3 regions of the Solwaraspora sp. WMMB335 genome follow, and region 3 is predicted to be linked to each of the others. Evidence: riboswitches for the same ligand, from Rfam matches in the RefSeq annotation. Region 3 holds a riboswitch; each other region holds the start of a gene.
The links. A riboswitch is a leader RNA that binds a small molecule or an ion and turns the genes downstream of it on or off. The one in region 3 is predicted to bind cobalamin.
Positions count from the first base shown of each region.

Region 1 (7,828 bases), 7.3 Mb from region 3:
CTGCGCACCCGCGACGACCGGCGGGCGTTCCTGCTCAACCTGATCTGCTTCGCCGCCTGTATCGAAGGGCTGTTCTTCTACGGCGCGTTCGCGTACGTGTACTTCCTGCGTTCACGAGGGCTGCTGCACGGACTCGCGTCGGGCACCAACTGGGTGTTCCGCGACGAGTCGATGCACATGGCGTTCGCCTTCGACGTGGTCGACACGGTACGCCGCGAAGAACCGGACCTGTTCGACGCCGAGATGGAACGGCAGGTCACGCAGATGCTCGCCGAGGCGGTCGAATGCGAGGTCCAGTTCGCCGCGGATCTGCTCGAGCAGGGCGTCTCCGGGATGTCGCTGGCCGACATGCGGGAGTACCTACAGCACGTCGCGGACCGGCGGCTGGCCGTGCTCGGCATCGAGCCGGTGTACGGGTCAAAGAACCCGTTCGCCTTCATGGAGCTGCAGGACGTGCAGGAGTTGTCGAACTTCTTCGAGCGACGGGTCTCGGCGTACCAGGTCGGGGTGACCGGCTCGGTCAGCTTCGACGACGACTTCTGATCGGCTGTCCCGTACCTCGGACGCCCTCGCCCGAATCCGGGGGTCGGGCCCGTACGATGGCGGGTGGTGCTGGTTCGTCCCGCCCCATCAGGGCAGGGACGTCGTAAGAGGGAACCCGGTGCGAGACCGGGACTGCCCCGCAGCGGTGAGTGGGAACGACCGCCGTCAACGAAGCACTGGACCGCGAGGTCTGGGAAGCGACGGCCAGTAGGCGACCTGTGTCACGCCCACGAGTCCGAAGACCTGCCAGCGCTGCGCACACCGCCCGGCGTGCGCCGCCGGCGGTCTCTCGGGAGGACCAGGGCGGAAGCCAGCGGCATCGCCTGTCTTCCTCCCGCCTTCCCCTGCCCGCCGGGCACTTCGAGGGAAGGACTCTGTGGTGAGTACCGCATTCGGTCAGAGCACCGTGCTCGGGTACCCGCGCATCGGCGCCAACCGCGAGCTGAAGAAGGCCGTCGAGGCCTACTGGGCCGGTACCGTCGACGCCGACACGCTGGAGGCCACGGCCGCCGCGCTGCGCGCCGAGGTCTGGCAGATCCTGCGCAACGCCCGGCTCGACGCCATTCCGTCGAACACGTTCTCCTACTACGACCAGGTCCTTGACACCGCCGTCGCCGTCGGCGCGGTCCCCGACCGGTTCACCCGCCTCGGTCTGTCCGAGCTGGACACGTACTTCGCCATGGCCCGCGGCGTCGACACCGAGCCCGCGTTGGAACTGACGAAGTGGTTCGACACCAACTACCACTACCTGGTACCGGAAATCGTGCCGGGCACCACCTTTTCGGCCAACCCGGCGAAGCCGCTACGTGAGTACGCCGAAGCCCTCGATCTGGGCGTCACCACGCGACCGGTGCTGGTCGGGCCGGCCACCTTCCTGCTGCTGGCCAAGGGCGACGATCCGTTCGCCCGCCTCGACGACCTGGTCGAGACGTACGCCGAGATCCTCGCCGCGCTGGCCGACGCGGGTGTTGCCTGGGTGCAACTGGACGAGCCCGGCTACGTCGCCGACCGCAGCCCGAGCGAGATCGACGCCCTGCGCCGAGCGTACACCCGGCTCGGTGGGGTCTCGAAGCGGCCGCAGATCTTCGTCGCCACCTACTTCGGCGAACTCGGCGACGTCCTGCCCGCCCTGCTGGACACCCCGATCGAGGCGATCGGGCTCGATCTCGTCGCGGGGCCGGGCAACCTCAACCGGCTCGCCGCCGCCGGCCCGCTGCGCGGCAGGACCGTCGTCGCCGGGCTGGTCGACGGACACAACATCTGGCGTACCGATCTGCGCACCGCGGTGGCGACCGGAGCGACCGTCTCCGGGCTGGCCGACCACGTCGCGGTGTCGACGTCCTGCTCGCTGCTGCACGTTCCGGTCGACCTGTCCGTCGAGACCCGACTCGATCCCGAGCTGCATGGGCGGCTCGCGTTCGCCCGGCAGAAGGTGGACGAGGTCGTCCTGCTCGGCCGCGCGCTCCGCGACGGCACCACACAGCTGCCCGCGCCGCTGCCCACCGCGCCGGCGCGGTGGCGACACGACGGCGTACGCGAACGCCTCGCGGCGCTGCGTCCCATCGACCGCCAGCGCGGCGACTACCCGTCGCGGTCGGCCCGGCAGCAGGAGCGGTTAGGGCTGCCGGAGCTGCCGACCACCACGATCGGTTCGTTCCCGCAGACCGTCGAGCTGCGCAAGGCCCGCGCCGCGTACCGGGCCGGCACCCTCGACGAGGCCGGCTACGTCCAACGGATGCGCGACGAGGTCGCGCACGTCATCCGCCTGCAGGAGCAGCTGGGCCTGGACGTGCTCGTGCACGGCGAGCCGGAACGCAACGACATGGTCCAGTACTTCGGCGAGCAACTCGACGGGTTCGCCGCCACCGAGCACGGCTGGGTGCAGTCGTACGGTTCCCGCTGCGTGCGCCCGCCGATCATCTACGGTGACGTGGCCCGCAAGGCACCGATGACGGTCGACTGGTCCACCTACGCCCAGTCGCTGACCAGCAGGCCCGTCAAGGGTATGCTCACCGGCCCGGTCACCATTCTGGCCTGGTCGTTCGTCCGCGTCGACCAGCCTCTCGCGGACACCGCCGACCAGGTCGCGCTCGCCCTTCGCGACGAGTGCCACGACCTGGAAGCCGCCGGAATCACGGTCATCCAGGTCGACGAACCCGCGCTGCGGGAGACCCTACCGCTACGCAAGATCGACCAGAAGGCGTACCTGGACTGGGCCGTGGCAGCGTTCCGCCTGGCCACCAGCGGGGTAGCCGAAGACACGCAGATCCACACCCACCTGTGCTACTCCGAGTTCGCCGAGGTGATCACCGCGATCGACGCCCTCGACGCCGATGTGACCAGCATCGAGGCGTCCCGCTCGAAAATGGAGGTCCTCGACGATCTCGCCGCGATCGGGTACCGCCGTGGGGTCGGCCCCGGGGTGTGGGACATCCATTCGCCACGGGTGCCCCCGCACGACGAGGTGGTCGAGGCGCTGCGCCGCGCCGTCGCGGCGGTCCCGGCCCGACGGTTGTGGGTCAATCCGGACTGCGGTCTCAAGACCCGCGGCTACTCCGAGGTCGAGGCGTCGCTGCGGCACCTCGTCGCGGCCGCAGCCGAGGTACGTGAACGCTGACGATGCCGCGCCGGACGGGCCCCGCTGTGGCCGGGGTCCGTCCGGCGGTCCGCTCAGCCCGCGCGATCGCCGGCGAGCCTGGCGACGGTAGCCACGGCGGAGGCGAGGTTGCGGCAGGCCACCGTCGGCGTCGGCGATGGGCCGCCGTGCGGTGGCCAGCCCTGTCCGCCAGCGATGATCGTCGGCCGCCAGCCCGGCGTGCCGGTGAGCGCCGTGAGCAGGTCGCAGACGCCTGGACTCCAGGCGTGACTCCACACCACGACGGCGGCGGCCAAGGCGTCGAGAGCCACGGTGTCGCGCCGATGGTCGACGGCGACGAGCAGAACCCGCACCGGGGAACCGGCTGGTGGCCGAGGCACCATGGCGAAGGTCTCGGTCAGGCAGCGGGCGAGAACGCGGCGGGCGAGCGTCTTGCGCGGCTCGCTGTACCGGGCACGGCTGATCTGGGTGAAGGCCGGACCGACCAGGGTGTGCCAGGTGTGCAACACCCCATAGGTGCTGACCGACAGGATCAGTGCCTCTCGTACGCTCAACACGTCCAGGCGGCGGGCGGCCCGGGCGAGCCCGCGGGCCACGGTGTGGGTACTGCGGTCGCCACGTGGATGTTCGACCGAGGGGATGGCCGCTTCCCGGCGGGCCCGCTGCGCGGCCTCCGCAGCGGGCAGGCCATGCGCGGTCAACCGGGCCATCAGCGTCAGCACGGCGACGTCGTGTGAGGTGTAGCGGCGGTGCCGGCCGGCCTGATGACCGCTGGGTCCGAGCCCGTACCGCTGGTGCCAGCTCCGCAGTGTCGTCGGTGATATCGTCGTTCACCGTCGGCACGGTGGGAGATCACGGCGTCGGTTGAGGCGGCGTGGTTCGCCGCGTCGCCGGAGAGGGCGAAGAACGCACCGGGCCACTGATCCGTCTATCGGTAGCTCCGGACGACGCGTAGCGGGCCGGCGTCTCGGCGAGAACCTGCTCGATCTCCGCGACCAGCCCGGTCAGCACCCGTGCCTGGTGCGTCAGGCCGCGGAGCCGGGCTCCACGCGCGCCGAGTTGACGTCGAGCGGCGGTGAGGCGCTCGTAGTCGGCCACCGGCACCACCTGGTCAGCCGTGGACTCCGGATTCCGGTCGGTCGGTGACGGGTTCACCTCAGTCCCTTCCGCGAGCGGTGGCGACTCGGCAGAAGGCGCGAGTGATCGGGCGCGGCCGCGTACATGGTGGCACCGCCGATCGCCAACCCGCCCCTCCCTCTCACGCCGCCATGCCTGAATGCCACGGCGGACCGGCTGCGGAGCCAGGATAGCGCCCGTCGACCGGGACCTGTTTCCGGCCTGTTGCCGTCGACAGGCGCCGCCACGCGAATCGGGCAGGGGCCGGATGATCGGCTATCGCCGGTCCACGGCGTAGGGAATGACCGTACGCCGGTTCTCATCGATGACCAATCGGCCGGCTGCGGGGGGCCGGGCACGTTGGGCGCAGTCACGACGCTCGCAGATTCGGCAGCCCAGGCCGATCGGGGTAGCCGTACGCGGGTCGTCCACGGCGATGCTGTCGCTGTAGACCAGGCGATGGGAGTGCCGCAGTTCGCAGCCGAGGGCGACCGCGAAGACGCTGCGTGGGCTGTGGTGACCCCGACCACCGTGAACGACGGTGCGGGCGAGCCAGAAGTATCTCTTGCCGTCGGGCATCTCGGCTACCTGGGTGAGGATCCGCCCGGGACACGTGAACGCCTCGTAGATGATCCACAGTGGGCAGGTGCCACCAAGACGGGAGAAGTGGAAATCGGTCGCGGACTGACGCTTGGAGATGTTGCCGGCGCGGTCGACACGCAGAAAGGACAACGGCACGCCCCGGCGAGTCGGGCGTTGCAGGGTGCTGAGCCGATGGCAGGCGGTCTCGAAGCTGACCCCGTAGTGTCCGGCGAGCAACTCGACGTCGTAACGGAGGTCCTCCGCCGATTGGTGGAAATCGCCGTACGGCATGAGCAGTGCACCGGCGTAGTAGTTGCCGAGTCCGATGCGGGCCAGGGCGGTGGCCGGGCCGTGGCCGACACCGGCCGCCAGTTCGGTGATCAGGTCGCTGTGCGCAAGAAACGCCAGTTGGGTGGCGAGTTGGAAGGCCCGTTGCCCATCGGTGTAGTTGGCGGCCAGATGAAGTACGCGGGTTTCCGGATCGAATCGCCGCATCTCGGCCGCAGCGACCGGGGCGGAGATCGCTACCCGGACGCCGTACTGGTCGAACAGGTGAAGACTGAGAATCTCGGTCGCCCGCCTGGGTGACAGCCGGAGCCGACCGGCGAGCTGTTCGGCAGCGGTGTCCAGCTGATCGAAGTAGTTGTAGTGCTCGTAAAAGAAGTCACGTACGACGTCGTGCGGTTCGCCGAGGCCGGGCGGGACGTCGGTGGGTCCGGCGAGGGCGGCGACCCGGGCGGCGGCGTCCTGGTAGCGCTGATGCAGGGCGACCAGGGCTCGCGCGACCAGGGGGTGGTCACGGACGAGTTCGGCAGCCTCCACCGGGTCGACGGTCACGGCGCTGGCCTCATCGGCCAGCGCCGTGCGCACGTCGGCGCCGAGCCGTTCGGCGTCGGTGTCGGCGAAGTACTCGGGATCGACGCCGAGAACTTCCGCCAAGCGCAGCAGGACGGCGGCGGTCAGCGTGCGCTGACTGTTCTCGATCTGGTTCAGGTAACTGGTGGAGATGTCGAGGCGGCGGGCGAGTTCGGCCTGGGTCAGACCGTGCTCGCGACGGAGCCGGCGCAGCTTGGCATGCGCGTACAGCTTTCTTCCGACGGCCATCGTCACCTCCGCACCCGAGCCGCGTTGCGAACATAACACTTACAAGGTTTGCAAGAATTGCAGGTTTGCCGGTGGCGCAGTGAGAAGTACACAACTTCCAGATCTTTACGCAGGCCGTCCCGGCGCGTGAGCCTGGCAGGGTGACGGCGAAGCTTGAGGAGTCCCGTTGATCGATCATCTCGTCCGTGTCTCGCCCAGCGCGCAGCGGCTGCCCCGCGACCGGCAGTTGGCCTGGCGGCTGGCCGAACTGGCCACCGTCGGCGCGCCGCTGGACGCCGAGGCGGTGGACATGGCTGTCAACCGGGTCATCGACAACGCGGCGGTGGCGGTCGCATCGGTGTCACGACGCCCGGTGGCGGTGGCCCGGGCGCAGGCTCGCCCACACGGCGCCGTGCCCGGCGCGTCGGTCTTCGGCACCGATCCCGCGCTACGGGTGTCCCCGGAATGGGCCGCCTGGGCGAACGGCACGGCAGTACGTGAGTTGGACTTCCACGACACCTACCTGGCCGCGGACTACTCCCATCCGGGCGACAACATTCCACCGCTGCTCGCTGTCGCCCAGCACACCGGTGCCACCGGCGCGGACCTGCTGCGCGGCGTGCTGGTCGCCTACGAGGTACAGGTGGCTCTGGTGACCGGAATATGCCTGCACAAGCACAAGATCGACCATGTGGCGCACCTGAGCGCGGCCACGGCCAGCGGACTGGGCGCCCTGCTGGGACTGCCGACCGAGGTGGTTTACCAGGCGATCGGCCAGGCCGTGCACACCACCACGGCGACCCGACAGTCCCGCAAGGGCGACATCTCCTCGTGGAAGGCGTTCGCGCCGGCGTTCGCGGGCAAGGCAGCGATCGAGGCCGTCGACCGGGCGATGCGAGGCGAGGCCGCACCGGCCCCGATCTACGAGGGCGAGGACGGCTTCATCGCCTGGCTGCTGGACGGGCCCGAGGCCACGTACACGGTACCGCTGCCGGCAGCTGGCGAGCCGTTACGCGCCATCCTGCGCACCTACACCAAGGAACACTCCGCCGAGTACCAGGCGCAGGCGCTGATCGACCTCGCCCGCGCGATGCGCGACAAGCTTCCCGGAATCGACACCTCCGCCGGCGTCGACCGCGTCGAGTCAGTGGTGCTGCACACCAGCCACCACACCCACTTCGTCATCGGCTCGGGCGCGAACGACCCGCAGAAGTACGACCCGACCGCGAGCCGGGAGACGCTGGATCACTCGATCCCCTACATCCTGGCAGTGGCGTTGCAGGACGGCGCCTGGCACCATGTCGACTCGTACCGCCCGCAACGGGCCGGCCGGTCAGACACCATCGCGCTGTGGCGCAAGATCACCACGGTGGAGGACCCGGAGTGGACCCGCCGCTACCACAGCCCGGATCCGACGGACAAGGCATTCGGTGGACGCCTGGTGATCACCCTCACCGACGGCACCGTGATCGAGGACTCCCTCGGCCTGGCCGACGCCCACCCCGAGGGCGCCCGTCCGTTCGATCGCGCGGCGTACGCCCGCAAGTTCGGCACCCTCGCAGACGGGGTGGTCTCCCCCGCCGCGCAACGGGAGTTCCTGGACGCCGTGGTCCGGCTCGCCGAGCTCCCCCCGCAGGACCTGTCGGCGCTGTTTCCGACGGTTGATCACGAGGTGATCGCCCACGACGACGCTGCGCTGCCGAAAGGGATCTTCTGTTGACCTATCTCTACTCCCGCACCAGCGCCGCGGACAAACGCTCCGCCCTGCGTGCCGGGCTCGCCACCGGCGGGTTGCTTCGGCTGCCCGGCGCGTTCAACCCGCTGACCGCCCGCCTGGTGCAGCAGACCGGGTTCGAGGGGGTGTACGTCTCCGGTGGCGCGTTGTCGGCCGCGGCCGGACTGCCCGAT
Region 1 covers NZ_JBMHMF010000001.1:7,818,158-7,825,985, reverse strand. The annotation lists gene ACN27F_RS33460 (ribonucleotide-diphosphate reductase subunit beta) at 1-543, shown strand, start outside; cobalamin riboswitch at 597-808, shown strand; gene metE (5-methyltetrahydropteroyltriglutamate--homocysteine S-methyltransferase) at 923-3,160, shown strand; gene ACN27F_RS33450 (MerR family transcriptional regulator) at 3,214-3,963, opposite strand; gene ACN27F_RS33445 (hypothetical protein) at 3,992-4,294, opposite strand; gene ACN27F_RS33440 (short-chain fatty acyl-CoA regulator family protein) at 4,532-5,941, opposite strand; gene ACN27F_RS33435 (MmgE/PrpD family protein) at 6,108-7,640, shown strand; gene prpB (methylisocitrate lyase) at 7,637-7,828, shown strand, end outside.
Region 1: linked by a shared signal. The riboswitch ahead of metE (5-methyltetrahydropteroyltriglutamate--homocysteine S-methyltransferase) and the one ahead of cobN (cobaltochelatase subunit CobN) in region 3 are both predicted to bind cobalamin.

Region 2 (7,828 bases), 7.4 Mb from region 3:
GCGGATCAGCTGATGGACGTCCACCAGCGAGAGTCCGCCCCGCGCCGTGGCGAGCTCCTTGACCACCGCCGGATCGACGTAGCGCAGCACGGGTACGGCGGCGGTGTCACGCACTCCCGGCAGGTAGCCGCTGCGCGACACCATCCACAGCACACCGCGGTGGCCGTTGGCGGCCAGTTCGACAACGGCGTCGACCGCGGACAGGCCGGTCCCCAGCACCGCGACCGCACTGTCCGCCCTGATCCCGGCCAGTCGGGTCAGCGGGTACGGATCCGGCAGGTAACCCGCCGTCCCGGCCAGGGAGTAGGCGTCGGTCGGCTCAGCGGTGCCGACGCACAGGAACACGGCGTCGGCGTGGAACACGTCTGCATCGGCGGTGCGTACCCGGAATTCGCCGGCCGATCGATCGATCGCGACCACCCGGGAAGCCACCGTTCGTGCCCGCAGTCGCTCGGCCGCCGCCGCGAACGCCTCGGTGAGATAGCGCCCGTACAGCTCACGCGGGACGAACTCCGGGTGGTCGGTGCCGAGCCGGCCACCCGCCAACCAGTGCTGGAAGTGTCGAGCGTCGTCGGGACGCAGCGACATCCTGGTCGCGGGCAGGTTCACCAACGCCGTCCCGCCGCAGGGCCGGTAGGCCCGGCCAGGACCAAACCGTCCGGTGTGGTCGAACACGGTCACCTCGGTCCCGGCCGTCGGTGCGACGGACCGGGCAAGGGTGTCCAGCACGCTCGTCCCGGCCGCGCCCGCCCCCACCACCGCGATCCGGTCACCGGCCATGGAACTGCTTCAGGTACTCGTACGTCGTGGGCAGTGACGCCACCAGTTCCGTCTGCTGCTTGCGCATGTCGGCGAGCAGTGGCCGGGCGGCCGCGACCGAACCCGGCCGGTACGCCAACGACGGCAGCGGCCGGTCCGGCAGGACGCCGAGCCCGGCGAGCACGCAGTAGTAGTTGTTGTTGGTCCAGAAGTTGCGGAACTCCGCTTCGAAGTTGGTGTAGTAGCTGTCCTCGTCGGTCACCGGCATGTTGACCACCATGCCGGCCCGGTACATCTCGATCTTCTCCTTGATCGCGTCGGCCAGGTGAAGATCCTTGTTCGCCTTCCAGAACGGGGTGTCGGTGCGCGGGGAGAAGTAGAAGTGTGCCTGGATGAAGTCTCGGCAGTCGTCGAACATCCGCTCGATTTCCTTGTTGAACTGCTCGATCAGCACCGGATCGAACCGACGGTCCGGAAAGTTCTTGGCCAGCTGGAAGATCGCGCCGGTGATGAAGTAGATTCCGGTCGACTCAAGGGGTTCCAGAAAGCAGGACGACAGGCCGATGCTGACCACGTTCTTGACCCAGGTACGCCGGTTGCGGCCGACGCGGAACCGGATCCGGTTGAAGTCGGTGTTCGTCGGGTCCAGTCCCCACAACGCGCTGAACTCGTTCACCGCCTCGTCCTCACCGGCGAATCGGCTGGAATAGACATAGCCAGTGCCGAATCGGCCGAGCATCGGGATCTTCCACGTCCACCCGGACGACATGGCGATCGCCGAGGTGAACGGCTCCACACCGTGTACCGCGTCGTCATGCGGCACAGCGGTGGCGACCGCGCTGTCGTTGAGTAGATGATCACTCATGTCGATGAACGGCTCCGCCAGTGCCTGGTTGATCAGCAGGCCCCGAAAGCCCGAGCAGTCGACGAACAGGTCGCCCTCGATCGTCAGGCCGCCGCTGGTCCGCAGCGCGGTGACGAACCCCCGCTCGTCCTGGACGACGTCGGTCATCTGGTCGCTGATGTACTGTACGCCCTGCTTCTGTACGGAGAACCGGCGCAGGTAGTCCGCGACGAGGTTCGCGTCGAAGTGCCAGGCGTAACGGGTCGCGCGCCGGCCGTCGAGCCAGCGTGGCGACTTCAACGCGTCCATCGCCGGCGGCTCACGGAAGCAGGCGTACGTGAAGTCCAGATCGGTGCGGCCGTGGTAGTAGTCGTTGAACCAGTAGTGCGACAACGGGACCTGGTCGTGGTTCGGCAGCACCCCGAACGCATGGTAGAAGTAGTCCTGCTTGCCGTTCACCAGTCGGCGTGGGGTCGGCTCCCCGATGCCTGGGCTGCGCCAGTTCACGAACTTGATCGCTGATTTGAAGCTGGCGTTGCACTCCCGCATCCACTTTTCCTCGGGTACGCCGAGGAAGTCGAAGAACGCGGTCTGCAGGTTCGGGATGGTCGCCTCGCCGACGCCGATCCGGGGTACCGCGGGTGCCTCCAGGACCGTGATCGACGTCGTTCCCTGCAGCGCCTTGCCGAGGTACGCGGCGGTCATCCAACCTGCGGTGCCCCCGCCGAGAATGACCACCTTGTTGATCCTGTTGCCGGTGTCGTCCGCAGCGCTGTGCGCGTGGTTGTCATGGATGTGCACGGTGTTCGTCCTCGGGTTCGGCGGCGGGCAGCCGGATCGGCAGACTGGTGAGCGCGGGAAGGTTGACGTTGTCGTTGAGCGGTGCCGGTTCGGCGGTCACGGCGACGGGGTGGACCTCGGCGAGCCGGTCGAACATCACCGTCGCCTCCAGTTCGGCCATGGCGGCACCGGCGCACCGGTGTCGGCCGTAGCCGAAGGCCAGGTGCCGCAGCGGTTCGGTGGAACTCAGCGACCAGTTCGCGGCGGCGAGCACGACGACGACGGCGTCGCCGGGCTCGATCAGGCAACCGCCGAGTTCCACCTGGGCGGTGGCGATCCGGCCGACGAATCGCGACGGGGTCACGTGCGCGAGCGCGGCGGCGACGGACGGGATCGGCGTGCCCGGTCTGCTCAACGCGTCCTGCAGCGTCAGGGTGAGTAGACCCGGCATGGTCTGGTGGGCCGAGGCGATGAGCATGACGAGGTTCGACGCGATGTCCGCGTCGTCGAACCCGCCCGCCGCGTCGGCTGCGGCGACGAACGCCCCGGCGCCGTCGTCACGAGGACGCTCGCGGCGCTCGCGCACCAGCTCCAGGGCGTACTCGTAGAGCACGTGGGCCTTGCGGCGCACCTCCTGCGCCGTGGTCGGGTGCAGCCCGCTGACGATCTCGGTCATCGCGTCGGAGCCGGCGAGCACCATCGGTAGGTCCTTCTCGGGGATGCCGATGAGCTTCGCCGCGACCAGCAACGGGAACCGTTGTGCGACCGCACCGGCGAAGTCCAGCGTGCCCGCTGCCCGCGGCAGCAGTTCGGCGGCGAGTTCGCGCATCCACGGTTCCAGCGCCTTGATCCGCCGCGACGACAGCACGGACTGTACGACCTTCTTCAGTCGCAGGTGTTCGACTCCGTCCTTGAGGAGCAGCATCCGGGCGGCGACGTCGGTGAGGTCCGGCTGCCCGTCGGCCGGCGCGTCATCTTCGGTGTAGGCGGCCCGGTGCGACGAGAACCGGTCGTCGGAGAGCGCCGCCTGCGCCTCGGCCGGGCCGCAGACCAGCCACGCGGCCACGTACGGGTCCCAGTGCACCGGCCGGCTCGCGGCCAGCGCCTCGAACAGCTCGCGGGCCCGGCCGGCAGCGGTGGTCAGCGAGTAGATGCTCAGCGCACGTGGGCAGGCCGCCGCCCGCCGGTCCAGTAGTCTGTCCGATTCCCCATCCAGGATCTCCCGCGAGGTCATTGCATTCCTTTTCGTCCGCCGTGACGGCAACTAGTGGGAAAACAATCGATGACGTTTCTGCCCGGCGCGGTTGCGGGCACCTGGCGATCTCACCAGCATCGTCGCGCGTCGCGCTCGATGCATTTATCTTCCTCAGTGCGTGACGTGGCGGCATCCCCCGTGCGGCGTCATTGTGGATGAGCGTTACGAAACCTGCACGACAGCGATGTACCAGACCGCGATCTGCGTGCGCGAACGCAGATCGAGTTTGCTGCGGATACCGGCCAGGTGGGTCTTCACCGTGCTCGCCGAGACACGGAGCCGCCGCGCGATCTGCGCGTTGGTCAGGCCGGCCGCGACCAGCGCGGCAACCTCCTGCTCCCGACCGGTGAGCTGCGACAGCCGGTGCGTCGGCGGTGCCGTCTCGGCACGCGCGTGCCCGTCGAGTGCGTGCGCCACAAGATGATCGGGCGTCAGGTTGACGCCGTACGTCACCGACGCGACCGCCTTCGCCGCGCCGAGTGCCTTCGCGACCGCGTCCCGCACCGGCTCGACCCGTCGCAGCCAGGCCGGTTCCACGTCGAGGCCGAGCGCCGCACGACCGGCGGCGGCCCCCGCGAACAGAACGGACGCCCGGTAGTCGTCGCCGCGCCGCGCCGCTACCAGCGCCATGGCCTCCAGGCTGTACGCCGCGTAGTACCCGTGCCCCGACGTCGCTTTGAGCGACGACACGAACGCCGACTCCGCCGCTGCCACCTCGCCGTCCATCAGATGCAGCAGTCCGGAGGTGTGCAGCAGGGCACCCCGCATCCGCAGGGAGAGCGCCTCCGTGGCCGTCAACGCCTGTCCGACCAGGACCTTCGCCTCGTCCCGGGCACCGGCCAGCACCAGGGCCCACGCGAGGTTGCGCAGGCACATCGGTCGTTCGTGCGCGACCGCGTGGCGCACACAACCGCGATACGCCTCGATCGCCAGCTCGAACTCGTCCCTGAACAGGTGGATACGGCCGAGGATGTCCAGGGCTCGGGTCATCTGGCTGGGTACCGCACGGTGCGTGGCGATCCGGACGGCGTCGACCGCCAGCCGTAGCGCGCCCGGATAGTCGTGTTGCAGCGTGGTCAACCAGGCCAGGGTGGACAGCGCGTCGCAGTGGTGCGCGGTCGTCCGCCCCGAGTCGAGCTCGATCGCCCGTCGAAGCACCCCGACCCCGTCGGCGTTCTGGTGCAGGTGCCACCACATCCTGGCCAACGCGACCGCGAGGATCGTGTGCCGTTCGTCGGAGCTGCTCGCGGTGTGTTCGACCGCGACGAGCAGGTTGTCACGCTCCCGCAGGATCGCGACGGACGCGGGTCCACCGAAGAACAGGCTACTGGCCGTCGGAGCCGCGATCCTCGCGAGCTGCCCGGCCAGCCGGTCGCGAACCTCCGGCAGTTCGCCTCGGGCGGCCAGCCGGTCGAGACCGAAGTCACGGACGGTGTTGAGCAGTCGGAATCTCAGCTCATCGGGCTCCTCGCCAGCCGATACCCGCTGCACCAGCGATTTCGCTTCCAGCGACAGCAACACCGGCAGGACCGGGGTCGCCGAACCGGCCACCACGGCGGCCATCGCCGGGTCGAAATCGCTTTCCAGCCCGCAGATCCGGCGAAAGACCCGCCGCTCGGCGGCGGTCAGCAGGCGATAGCTCCAGGCGATCGCCGCTCGTAGCTCCCGATGGCGTGCCGGACCGGTGGGTACGTCCCCGGCCAGCAGGCTGAGCTGGTCGGTCAGGCCCGCGAGGACGTCGGCCAGCGGTACGGCACCGACCTGACGGGCGGCCAGTTCGATGGCCAACGGCAACCCGTCCAGCCGGCAACAGATCTCCGCCACCAACGCGGCGTTCTGTTCCGTCACCGTGAACTCCGGATCGCCGGCCCGCGCCCGGTCCACGAACAGGCGGACCGCGTCCGCACCGACGACGGCGGCCTTGCCACGCCCCTGCCCCGGTTTCGGTAGCGACAGGACCCCGAGCCGCAGCGGCACCTCACCGCGAAAGCCGAGCGGTTCCCGGCTCGTGGCCAGTATCCGCAGCCCGGCGCATCGCGCCAGTAGCAGTTCGGTCAGCTCGGCGCACGCGACCGCGAGATGCTCGCAGTTGTCCAGCACCAACAGGCAGCGCCGGACGGACAGCCGGTCGACGATCGCGTCCAGCAGCGGCTGCCGCCTGCCATCCACGCCGAGCGCGGCGCCGACCGCGGCGAGCACCTGCCCCGGCCGCCGCACCGAGTCCAGCAGGACGAAGTGGATCTGCCGGCCACGCAGCGACTTGACGAACTCCTGCGCCATTCGGGTCTTGCCGACACCTGCCGGTCCGATGATGGTGACCAGCTGAGCTGCCGGCATCCGTTGCCGCAACAGGCTCATCTCGCGGCGGCGGCCGACGAACCGGTTGGGGTGGGCCGTCGATCCGGCGGCGGTCCTCGGACCCGGGCGGCTGCGACGTCGGAAGGCCCGCTGACGACAGGCGTTCGAGCAGTATCGGGCCGGTCTGCCGGCGTCGGCGGCGGGCGCCAGCGTGGCACCGCACATCTCGCAGGTCCGTTCCGTCACAACGCAGCTCCTCACGTCGGACTTCCCGCTTGCTGGTGCCGCGACCACCCGCGCCGGAGTTGGCCGATATTCGAACCGTTACCCGGACCACACGACGGTGACAGAACGGGCAGATTACGTAACGCGGAACATACTTGGGCGCACGGTCGAATCGTTCGGCCCTTCGATTGCGGTTGCCGTCCCCGCCGGTCGATTGCGGTTGCCGTCCCCGCCGGTCCCGCACGATCCGTCGGTCACCCGAGGCAAGCTTCGGGTGACTCAGCGCCGCGACACGCCGACACAGCATTTGGTGTTGCCATCTCTCCGTCGCACCCATATATGGTGTTACCCGCAGCTGGTTCGATTGCCGCTCCACGGCAGTCGAGGCAAGAGGGAACCCGGTGCGAGTCCGGGACTGCCCCGCAGCGGTGAGTGGGAACGACCGCCGTCATACAGCACTGGGCCCGGCAGGGCCTGGGAAGCGACGGCCAGTAGGCACGCTACGACGCCCACGAGTCCGAAGACCTGCCAGCGCGCCGTACGCGTCGCGTGCGGTGGTCGGAGGTCGCGCGGGACGGCCGACGCCATCAGCCGGCCGACGCTGGCGGGTCGCCCGCCAGCGCGTGGTCCGGTGGCGTCGCCCTGCGTGCCTGTCCGACCTTGGTGAACAGGCATGAGGAGGGGGACATGACCACGACGCGTGAACAGGTCGCGCCGGCTCAGCCGGTGCCGCAACGGGTAGGACCGCAGCCGGCGTCGGAGCAACGCCGGCAGGTGATGCAGGTTCGCAAGCGTAACGGCGACACCGAACCGGTGGACGTCAACAAGATCGTCAAAGCGGTCGAGCGCTGGGTCGCCGACCTGGCCGAGGTCGATCCGCTGCGGGTGGCGACCAAGACGATCAGCGGCCTGTACGACGGAGCCACCACCGCCGAGTTGGACAAGCTGTCGATCCAGACGGCGGCGGAGCTGATCGGCGAGGAGCCGCAGTACTCGAAGCTGGCGGCCCGGCTGCTGGCCGCGTACGTGGACAAGGAGGTCCGCGGGCAGCAGGTGGCGAGTTTCAGTCAGTCGATCCGGTACGGCCACGAGCTCGGACTGATCGGCGACGACACCGCCGCGTTCGTGGCCCGCAACGCCCGCAAACTCGACGACGCCGTCGACCTCGACGGTGACCGCCGATTCGAGTACTTCGGGCTGCGTACGGTCGCCGACCGGTACCTGCTGCGGCATCCGCGGTCCCGCCTGGTGGTGGAGACGCCACAGTACTGGCTGTTGCGAGTAGCGTGCGGACTGTCGCAGACCCCGGGTGAGGCGATCGCCTTTTACCAGCTGATGTCCAGCCTGGCGTACCTGCCCAGCTCACCGACGCTGTTCAACTCGGGCACCCGGCACACCCAGATGTCCTCCTGCTTCCTGGTCGACTCCCCCCGCGACGAGCTCGACTCCATCTACGAGCGGTACCACCAGGTGGCGAAGCTGTCGAAGTTCTCCGGCGGGATCGGCATCTCCTGGTCCCGGGTGCGCGGTCGAGGTGCGCTGATCCGGGGTACGAACGGCAAGTCCAACGGCATCGTGCCGTTCCTCAAGACGCTCGACGCCGGGGTGGCGGCGGTCAACCAGGGTGGTCGCCGCAAGGGCGCGGCCTGTGTCTACCTGGAGCCGTG
Region 2 covers NZ_JBMHMF010000001.1:7,827,966-7,835,793, reverse strand. The annotation lists gene ACN27F_RS33485 (FAD/NAD(P)-binding protein) at 1-780, opposite strand, end outside; gene ACN27F_RS33480 (tryptophan halogenase family protein) at 770-2,404, opposite strand; gene ACN27F_RS33475 (hypothetical protein) at 2,391-3,617, opposite strand; gene ACN27F_RS33470 (ATP-binding protein) at 3,801-6,182, opposite strand; cobalamin riboswitch at 6,501-6,708, shown strand; gene ACN27F_RS33465 (ribonucleoside-diphosphate reductase subunit alpha) at 6,849-7,828, shown strand, end outside.
Region 2: linked by a shared signal. The riboswitch ahead of ACN27F_RS33465 (ribonucleoside-diphosphate reductase subunit alpha) and the one ahead of cobN (cobaltochelatase subunit CobN) in region 3 are both predicted to bind cobalamin.

Region 3 (7,828 bases):
GACGAGACCACCGCCACCCGGGCGCCGGCGGCGGCCAGGTCCAGGGCGTGGGCGGCCCGTTGCGCCTCGGCCCGGTTGTCGGACGGGTGCCGCCGCTGCCTCGGATTGGGTGCCACCCGGTCCAGGTACGGGCCGTACCCGACCAGGTCGTCGGCGGCGGCGAGCGCGGCCTGCGCCTGCGGGGTGAGCCAGTCCCGGCCGGCCGGACCGAGCCCGACGAGCACCACCTGACCCGGGCCACGCGGGTCATGGCGCGCGGCCGGCACCGGTGCCGGTGCCGTACCGATCCGGCTGGCCAGCAGCGCCAGGGAGAAGTACGGCACGGTGTCGGGTACCACCCCGGCGAGCGGCGCGACCCGTTCGGCTCCCGTGCTGGCCCGTTCCACGTACCAGGCGTCGTCGAGGCGCCCGGCGGCGGCGAGCGCGTCACGCACGGCCGGAAAGGTGCGGCCGAGCTTGAGTACGACGGCCGCGTCGGTGTCGGCGAGCCGGCGGGACAGCTGGTCGGCGGGCAGCGTGCCGGGCAGCACGGTGAGCACCTCGTCGGCCTCGACCAGCGGCCGGCCCAGCGCGGCGGCGGCACCGCTCATGGACGTGACCCCGGGCACCACCTCGGTCGGGTAGCGGTCGGCGAGCCGCTTGTGCAGGTGCATGTAGGAGCCGTAGAAGAGCGGGTCGCCCTCGGCGAGCACCACCACCGACCGGCCGGCGTCGAGGTGGGCGGCGAGCCGGGCCGCGCAGTCGGCGTAGAACTGCTCCATCACCGGTCGGTAGCCCTCGTCGCCGGGGACCGGTTCGGTGGTCACCGGGTAGATCAGCGGCTCTTCGACCTGCCCGGCCCGCAGGTACGGTTCGGCGATCGTACGGGCGACGCTGCGACCGTGCCGGGCGCTGTGGTAGACGACGACGTCGGCTTCGGTGATCAGCCGGGCGGCCTTGACCGTGACGAGTTCCGGATCGCCCGGACCGACGCCGACGCCGTACAGCCGCCCGGTGCCGGGCGCCGCTGTGCTCGTCGCCGCTGTGTTCACCGCCGCCCCCGTCCCTCGTCGTCGCTGGCGATCGCGTTGACCGCGGCCGCCGCCAGCGCGCTACCGCCGCGCCGCCCACGCACCACCAGATGGTCGAGTCCGCTGGGATGCCCGGCGAGCGCCTGCTTGGACTCGGCGGCGCCGATGAAGCCGACCGGCAGGCCGAGCACCGCGGCCGGCCGCCCCGCCCCGGCCTCAATCAGTTCGAGCAGGCGGAACAGCGCGGTCGGCGCGTTGCCGACCGCGACGACCGCACCGGTCAGCCGCTCGCCCCACAGGTCCACGGCGGCGGCGCTGCGGGTGGTGCCCAGCCGCCGGGCGAGTTCGGGCACCCGGGGGTCGGCGAGCGTGCACAGCACCGGATTGTTGGCCGGCAACCGGTGGCGGATGATGCCGGCCGCGACCATGTTGGCGTCGCAGAGCACCGGGGCGCCGGCGGCCAACGCGGTCCGGGCCGCGTGCACCACCGCCGGAGAGAAGACCAGGTCGTCCACGAGATCCACCATCCCGCAGGCGTGGATCATACGGACCGCGACCCCGGCCTGTTCGGTGGAGAAGCGGGACAGGTCGGCTTCGGCCCGGATGGTGGCGAACGAGCGCCGGTAGATCTCCGCGCCGTCGCGGAGGTAGTCCGTCACGGCGCCTCCCGGGCGGTATGCACGGCGGCGATCAGACCGGCCCCCGGTGCGGTCCGCGCCACGGGCCGACCAGGTGTCGTGACCTGGTAGCCGTCGCCGGTGGCGAGGACCCGCACCACCGCACCGCCGGGAGTACCGCAACCGCGTTCACAGCCGATCCAGTGCACCGGCAGCCGGCCGGCGTGCCCGGCCGGTGCCGCGGGCCCGACCGGTGCCGCGTGCACGGCCGTGGCGTCGGCCCGTACGTCGGCCCGCGAGCGGGCGCAGCCCGGCCGGCCGGCGCAGCAGGTGACGCCGAGCCAGGGCGAGTCGGGTTCGGTGACCAGACCGGCCGCGTCGAGCCGCCGCGCCCAGCCGGTGGCGTCGGCGACCCGGGGCAGCACCACCGCGCGCCACGGGGTCAGCCGCAGGTCACCGTGGCCAGCACCACCATTGTCGCCAGCGGCGGCGGCCAGCAGCTCGGCCTGTTCGACGCGCAGCCGGCCCAGCGGCACGACCACGGCCAGCCCGTAGCCGCCGTCGGGCCGGGCCAGAACGCCGGCCGCGGCCCTGGCCGACATGTCGGTCGACCGTCCCGGTCCGGACCGGTGACGCTGGCGCTGGTCCGAACCGGTCGGGCGGGCCGCCGGATGGGCGGCGAGGCGGGTGCCGACCCGGCGCAGCACGGGCTCCGCCAGGTCGGCCAGCCGCCAAGCGGCCACGTCGCTGCCGTCCTGGCTGCCGACCTGTTCGTCGAGGAAGGCGTTCGCGGCGGCGACGGCCAGCGCAACCGCAGTGTCCCGACCGGTCCGTACGCCGTGGTCGGCACCGGCCAACAGGACGGTGACCTGCCCTGACTCGTCGGGCAGCAGGGCGATGTCGGGTCGGGCGGCGGCGGTGTCGCCGCGTCCGTCGTCCACGGCGAACAGAAACCGCCCGGACAGCCGGGCGAGCCGCGGATCGGCACAGACCGCCGCGTCGAGGGCGCGCACCTGTGCCGGTACGTCCCACACGGAAACCGCGTCGACGCCGCACAGCGGGGAGCCGACGATGTTACGGACCCGTTCGTGGCTGACCGACGGCAGCAGGCCGGCCGCGGTCAGCCGGGGGACGAGCAGCCGCGCGGCATCGGCGGACAGGCCACGCAGCTGTACGTTGGCCCGGCTGGTCAGCTCCAGGTACCCGGCGCCGGTGCTGCCGGCGGCCTCGGTGAGTGCGGTGAGCTGGGCGGCGGTCAGCAGCCCGCCGGGGCAGCGGATCCGGGCCAGTGCCCCGTCGGCGGCCTGGTGCAGTTGCAGCGCGCCGGGGCAGGCGTCCGGTCCGCTGCGGCCCGGTCCGACGGCGAGGTCGCGGCGCGACGGCGGTGACGGTGGCACGCGGCGGATACTACGGGCCGCCCGGGGTGACGACGCCGTCACGGCGGTCAGATCACATCTTGACGCCGCGTCGGTGAGTCAGGACAGTGGTCGGTAGCCATGTGCGGCGGCGAGTGGAGGAAGCCGGTGTGAGTCCGGCGCGGTCCCGCCACTGTCACCGAGAAGCGGACCCCATCCACGGCCACGGCCCGCGATCATGCGGGCGGGAAGGCCGGGGCGAGCGTCGATCCGGGAGCCAGGAGACTCCGGCCGCCACGACCGACGACCCGGGGCGCGGACCCCGAGGGAGGACCGGGCGTCCGATGATGCTTTTGCTGTCCACTTCGGATACCGACTTGCTGAGTGGGCGGGCCAGCGGCGCCGATTGGCGACTGGCCAACCCCGCCCGGCTCGATCTCGACGACCTGCCCGGCCTGCTCTGCGGCGTCGGCCTCGTCGTGGTCCGGCTGCTCGGCGGGCGGCGGGCCTTCGCCGAGGGCCTGGACACGTTGCTCGCCGGGCCGACACCGGTGGTGGTGCTCAGCGGCGAGCAGGCACCGGACGCCGCGCTGATGGAGCTGTCCACCGTCCCGGCCGGCGTCGCCGCCGAGGCGCACGCCTACCTGGCCCACGGCGGTCCGGCCAACCTGGCCGAGCTGCACCGTTTTCTGTCCGACACGGTCCTGCTCACCGGGCACGGCTTCGCCGCACCGGCTCCGGCTCCGGCCTGGGGCGTGCTGCAGCGGCCCGCGGCAGCCGCCGACGCGGAACGCCCGACCGTCGCGGTGCTCTACTACCGGGCACACCATCTGGCCGGCAACACCGGGTTCGTCGAGGCACTGTGCACCGCGATCGAGCAGGCCGGTGCCCACGCGCTGCCCGTCTACTGCGCCTCGCTGCGGACTCCCGATCCGGAGCTGCTGACCACGCTACGTCGCGCCGACGCGCTGGTCGTCACGGTCCTCGCGGCCGGCGGGACCCGCCCGGCGAGCGCCGGTGCCGGCGGTGACGACGACGCCTGGGACGTCGGCGCGCTCGCCGAGCTGGACGTGCCGATCCTGCAGGGTCTGTGCCTGACCGGCTCCCGGGCCGGCTGGGCGGCCACCGACGAGGGGCTGTCCCCGCTGGACGCGGCGACCCAGGTCGCCATCCCCGAATTCGACGGACGGCTGATCACCGTGCCGTTCTCGTTCAAGGAGATCGACGCCGACGGGCTGTCGGTCTATGTCGCCGACCCGGAGCGGGCCGCCCGGGTGGCCGGCGTCGCGGTCCGGCACGCCACGCTGCGCCACGTCCCGCCAGCGGCCAAGCGGATCGCGGTGCTGCTGTCGGCGTACCCGACCAAGCACGCCCGGATCGGCAACGCGGTCGGGTTGGACACTCCGGCCAGCGTGCTCGCGCTGCTGCGGACACTGCGCGACGACGGCTACGACGTCGGCCCGACCGATGGCCCGCACGCTCTGCCGGGGCTGGTCGACGGCGACAGCGACGCGCTGATGCACGCACTGATCGCCGCCGGCGGGCAGGACCCGGACTGGCTCACCGAGGAACAGTTGGCCGGCAACCCGGTCCGGGTGCCGGCCGCCGAGTACCGCCGCTGGTACGCCGAGTTTCCCGCTGAGCTGCGCGCACAGGTGCAGCGGCACTGGGGCCCGCCACCGGGCGAGCTGTACGTGGACCGCTCCCGCCACCGGGACGGGGAGATCGTGCTGGCCGCGCTGCGGGCCGGCAACGTCGTGCTGATGGTGCAGCCGCCGCGCGGGTTCGGCGCCAACCCGGTGGCCATCTATCACGACCCGGACCTGCCGCCCAGCCACCACTACCTGGCCGCCTACCGCTGGTTGGCGCACGGGTTCGGGGCGCACGCGGTGGTCCACGTCGGCAAGCACGGCAACCTGGAGTGGCTGCCCGGCAAGACGGTCGGGCTGAGCGCGGCCTGCGGCCCGGACGCCGCCCTGGGCGACCTGCCGCTCGTCTACCCGTTCCTGGTCAACGACCCCGGCGAAGGCACCCAGGCCAAGCGGCGGGCGCACGCCACCCTGATCGACCATCTGATCCCGCCGATGGCCCGGGCCGACAGCTACGGCGACATCGCCCGGCTGGAGCAACTGCTCGACGAGCACGCCAGCATCGCCGCGATGGACCCGGCGAAGCTGCCGGCGATCCGGGCACAGATCTGGACCCTGATCCAGGCCGCCCGGCTCGACCACGACCTCGGACTGGCCGACCGGCCGCACGACGCCGAGTTCGACGACTTCCTGCTGCATGTCGACGGCTGGCTGTGCCAGGTCAAGGACGTGCAGATCCGCGACGGGCTGCACGTGCTCGGCGCCGCCCCGCGCGGCGAGGCCCGCGTCGACCTGGTGCTGGCGATGCTGCGCGCCCGGCAGATGTGGGCCGGCCAGGTCGCCGCGCTGCCCGGCCTGCGTGAGGCGCTCGGCCTCGACGAGACCGGATCCGACCGGGACGGCACCGACGCCGCCGAGGCCACCGCCCGACAGCTGGTCACGGCGATGGAGGACGACGGCTGGCGGCCGGAGGCCGGCGCCGAGGTCGCCACGCGTGTGCTCGGTGGCGACGACGGGCGGGCCGCGCTGGTCACCCGGATCCTGACCTTCGCGGCGACCGAGATCGTGCCCCGGCTGGCCCGCACCAGCGACGAGCTGGCCAACGTCCGGCACGCGCTGGCCGGCGGGTACGTGCCGGCCGGTCCGAGCGGGTCGCCGCTGCGCGGGCTGATCAACGTGCTGCCCACCGGGCGCAACTTCTACTCGGTGGATCCCAAGGCGGTGCCGAGCCGGCTGGCCTGGGAGACCGGGCAGGCGATGGCCGATTCGCTGCTGGCCCGTTATCGGGCCGACACCGGCGACTGGCCGCGCTCGGTCGGGTTGAGCGTCTGGGGCACCTCCGCGATGCGCACCGCCGGTGACGACATCGCCGAAGTCCTGGCGCTGCTCGGCGTGCGGCCGCGGTGGGACGAGGCGTCGCGGCGGGTGACCGGCGTCGCGGTGATTCCCGCCGGCGAACTGGGCCGGCCCCGCATCGACGTGACGGTGCGGATCAGTGGCTTCTTCCGCGACGCGTTCCCGCACGTGGTGGCGCTGCTCGACGACGCGGTGCGGATGGTGGCGGCGCTCGACGAGCCCGACGAGGTGAACTTCGTCGCCGCGCACGCCCGCGCCGACCTGGCCGAGCACGGCGACCGGCGGCGGGCCACCATGCGCATCTTCGGATCCAGGCCCGGCACCTACGGCACCGGGTTGCTGCAGCTGATCGACAGCCGCAGCTGGCGCGACGACGCCGACCTGGCGGAGGTGTACGCGGTGTGGGGCGGCTACGCCTACGGCCGCGACCTCGACGGCGCGCCGGCCCGCGAGCAGATGGAGTCGGCGTACCGGCGGATCGCGGTGGCCGCCAAGAACATCGACACCCGCGAGCACGACATCGCCGACTCCGACGACTACTTCCAGTACCACGGCGGCATGATCGCCACGGTCCGGGCACTGACCGGGTCGGCCCCGGCGGCGTACGTCGGCGACAGCACCCGACCGGAGGCGGTGCGCACCCGGGCGCTGCACGAGGAGACCGCCCGGATCTTCCGCGCCCGGGTGGTGAACCCGCGCTGGCTCGCGGCGATGCGCCGGCACGGCTACAAGGGCGCGTTCGAACTGGCCGCGACCGTCGACTACCTGTTCGGCTACGACGCCACCGCCGGGGTGGTGGCCGACTGGATGTACGACCAGCTGGCCCAGACGTACGTGCTCGACGAGGTCAACCAGCGGTTCCTGACCGAGTCGAACCCGTGGGCGCTGCACGGCATCACCGAGCGGCTGCTGGAGGCGGCCGACCGCAAGCTGTGGGAGTACCCGGATCCGGCGACCCTGGACGGGCTGCGGGAGGTGTTCCTGCGCACCGAGGGCGATCTGGAGGACCGCACCGGCTGAGCACCGGGCGTACAGTCGCCGGCATGGGCACCCCGGCACCGCGCAGCACCCGGTACGGCGGGGCCGTCGCCACCGGGGTCGAGCCGGACAGCGTGCTGCTGCCCGGACACGACGTGCCGTTGGGCCGGTACACGACGGTGCGCCGGCCCCGGCGGATGGTCGGCGCGTGGTGCTTCGTCGGCGATTTCGGCCCGGACGACGTCGCCGGCCGGCCGGGGATGCAGATCCCGCCGCAGCATCCGCCGGTGATACACGGGCTGCAGTTGTGGGTGGCGCTGCCGGAGCGGGCGCTGACCGACGGGGTGGAGCTGTCCCCCGGCGCGCTGCTCTACCTGGGGCGGGGCCGATCCGGGGTGGCCGTGCACACGGCCGGACGGGCACGGCCGGACCGTGGGCTGACCCGCCCGGGTCGTTCCTACGTGGGTCGGTCCTACCTGGGCGGCGGCGCGCCGGACCCGGCGCAGCTATTGAAAGTCTTGATTAACTGAGTTTACAGTTAATAATCCTTACATTAGCTGCGGTGGCCCGGCCGGACCCGCACCTTCCGATCTCACCTGCCCGGAGACCCTCATGCGACGACGGATCACCCTGTCCCTGTTGTCGGCCGGCGCCGTGCTCGGCACCCTGCTGGTCGCCACCCCCGCCCAGGCCCACGGCTACATCTCCTACCCAGCCAGCAGACAGGCAATGTGCGCGCAGGGCCGGGTCCCGGCCGACTGCGGCGCCATCGTCTGGGAGCCCCAGAGCGTCGAAGGGCCCAAGGGCCAGCGCACCTGCCACGGCGGGGTGGCTCGGTTCGCCATCCTCAACGACACCAGCGTCAACTGGCCGACGACCCAGGTCGGCAACTCGGTCACCTTCACCTGGACGCTGACCGCCCG
Region 3 covers NZ_JBMHMF010000001.1:468,729-476,556, forward strand. The annotation lists gene ACN27F_RS02030 (precorrin-2 C(20)-methyltransferase) at 1-1,031, opposite strand, end outside; gene ACN27F_RS02035 (precorrin-8X methylmutase) at 1,028-1,669, opposite strand; gene cobG (precorrin-3B synthase) at 1,666-3,024, opposite strand; cobalamin riboswitch at 3,142-3,269, shown strand; gene cobN (cobaltochelatase subunit CobN) at 3,327-6,947, shown strand; gene ACN27F_RS02050 (hypothetical protein) at 6,971-7,435, shown strand; gene ACN27F_RS02055 (lytic polysaccharide monooxygenase) at 7,518-7,828, shown strand, end outside.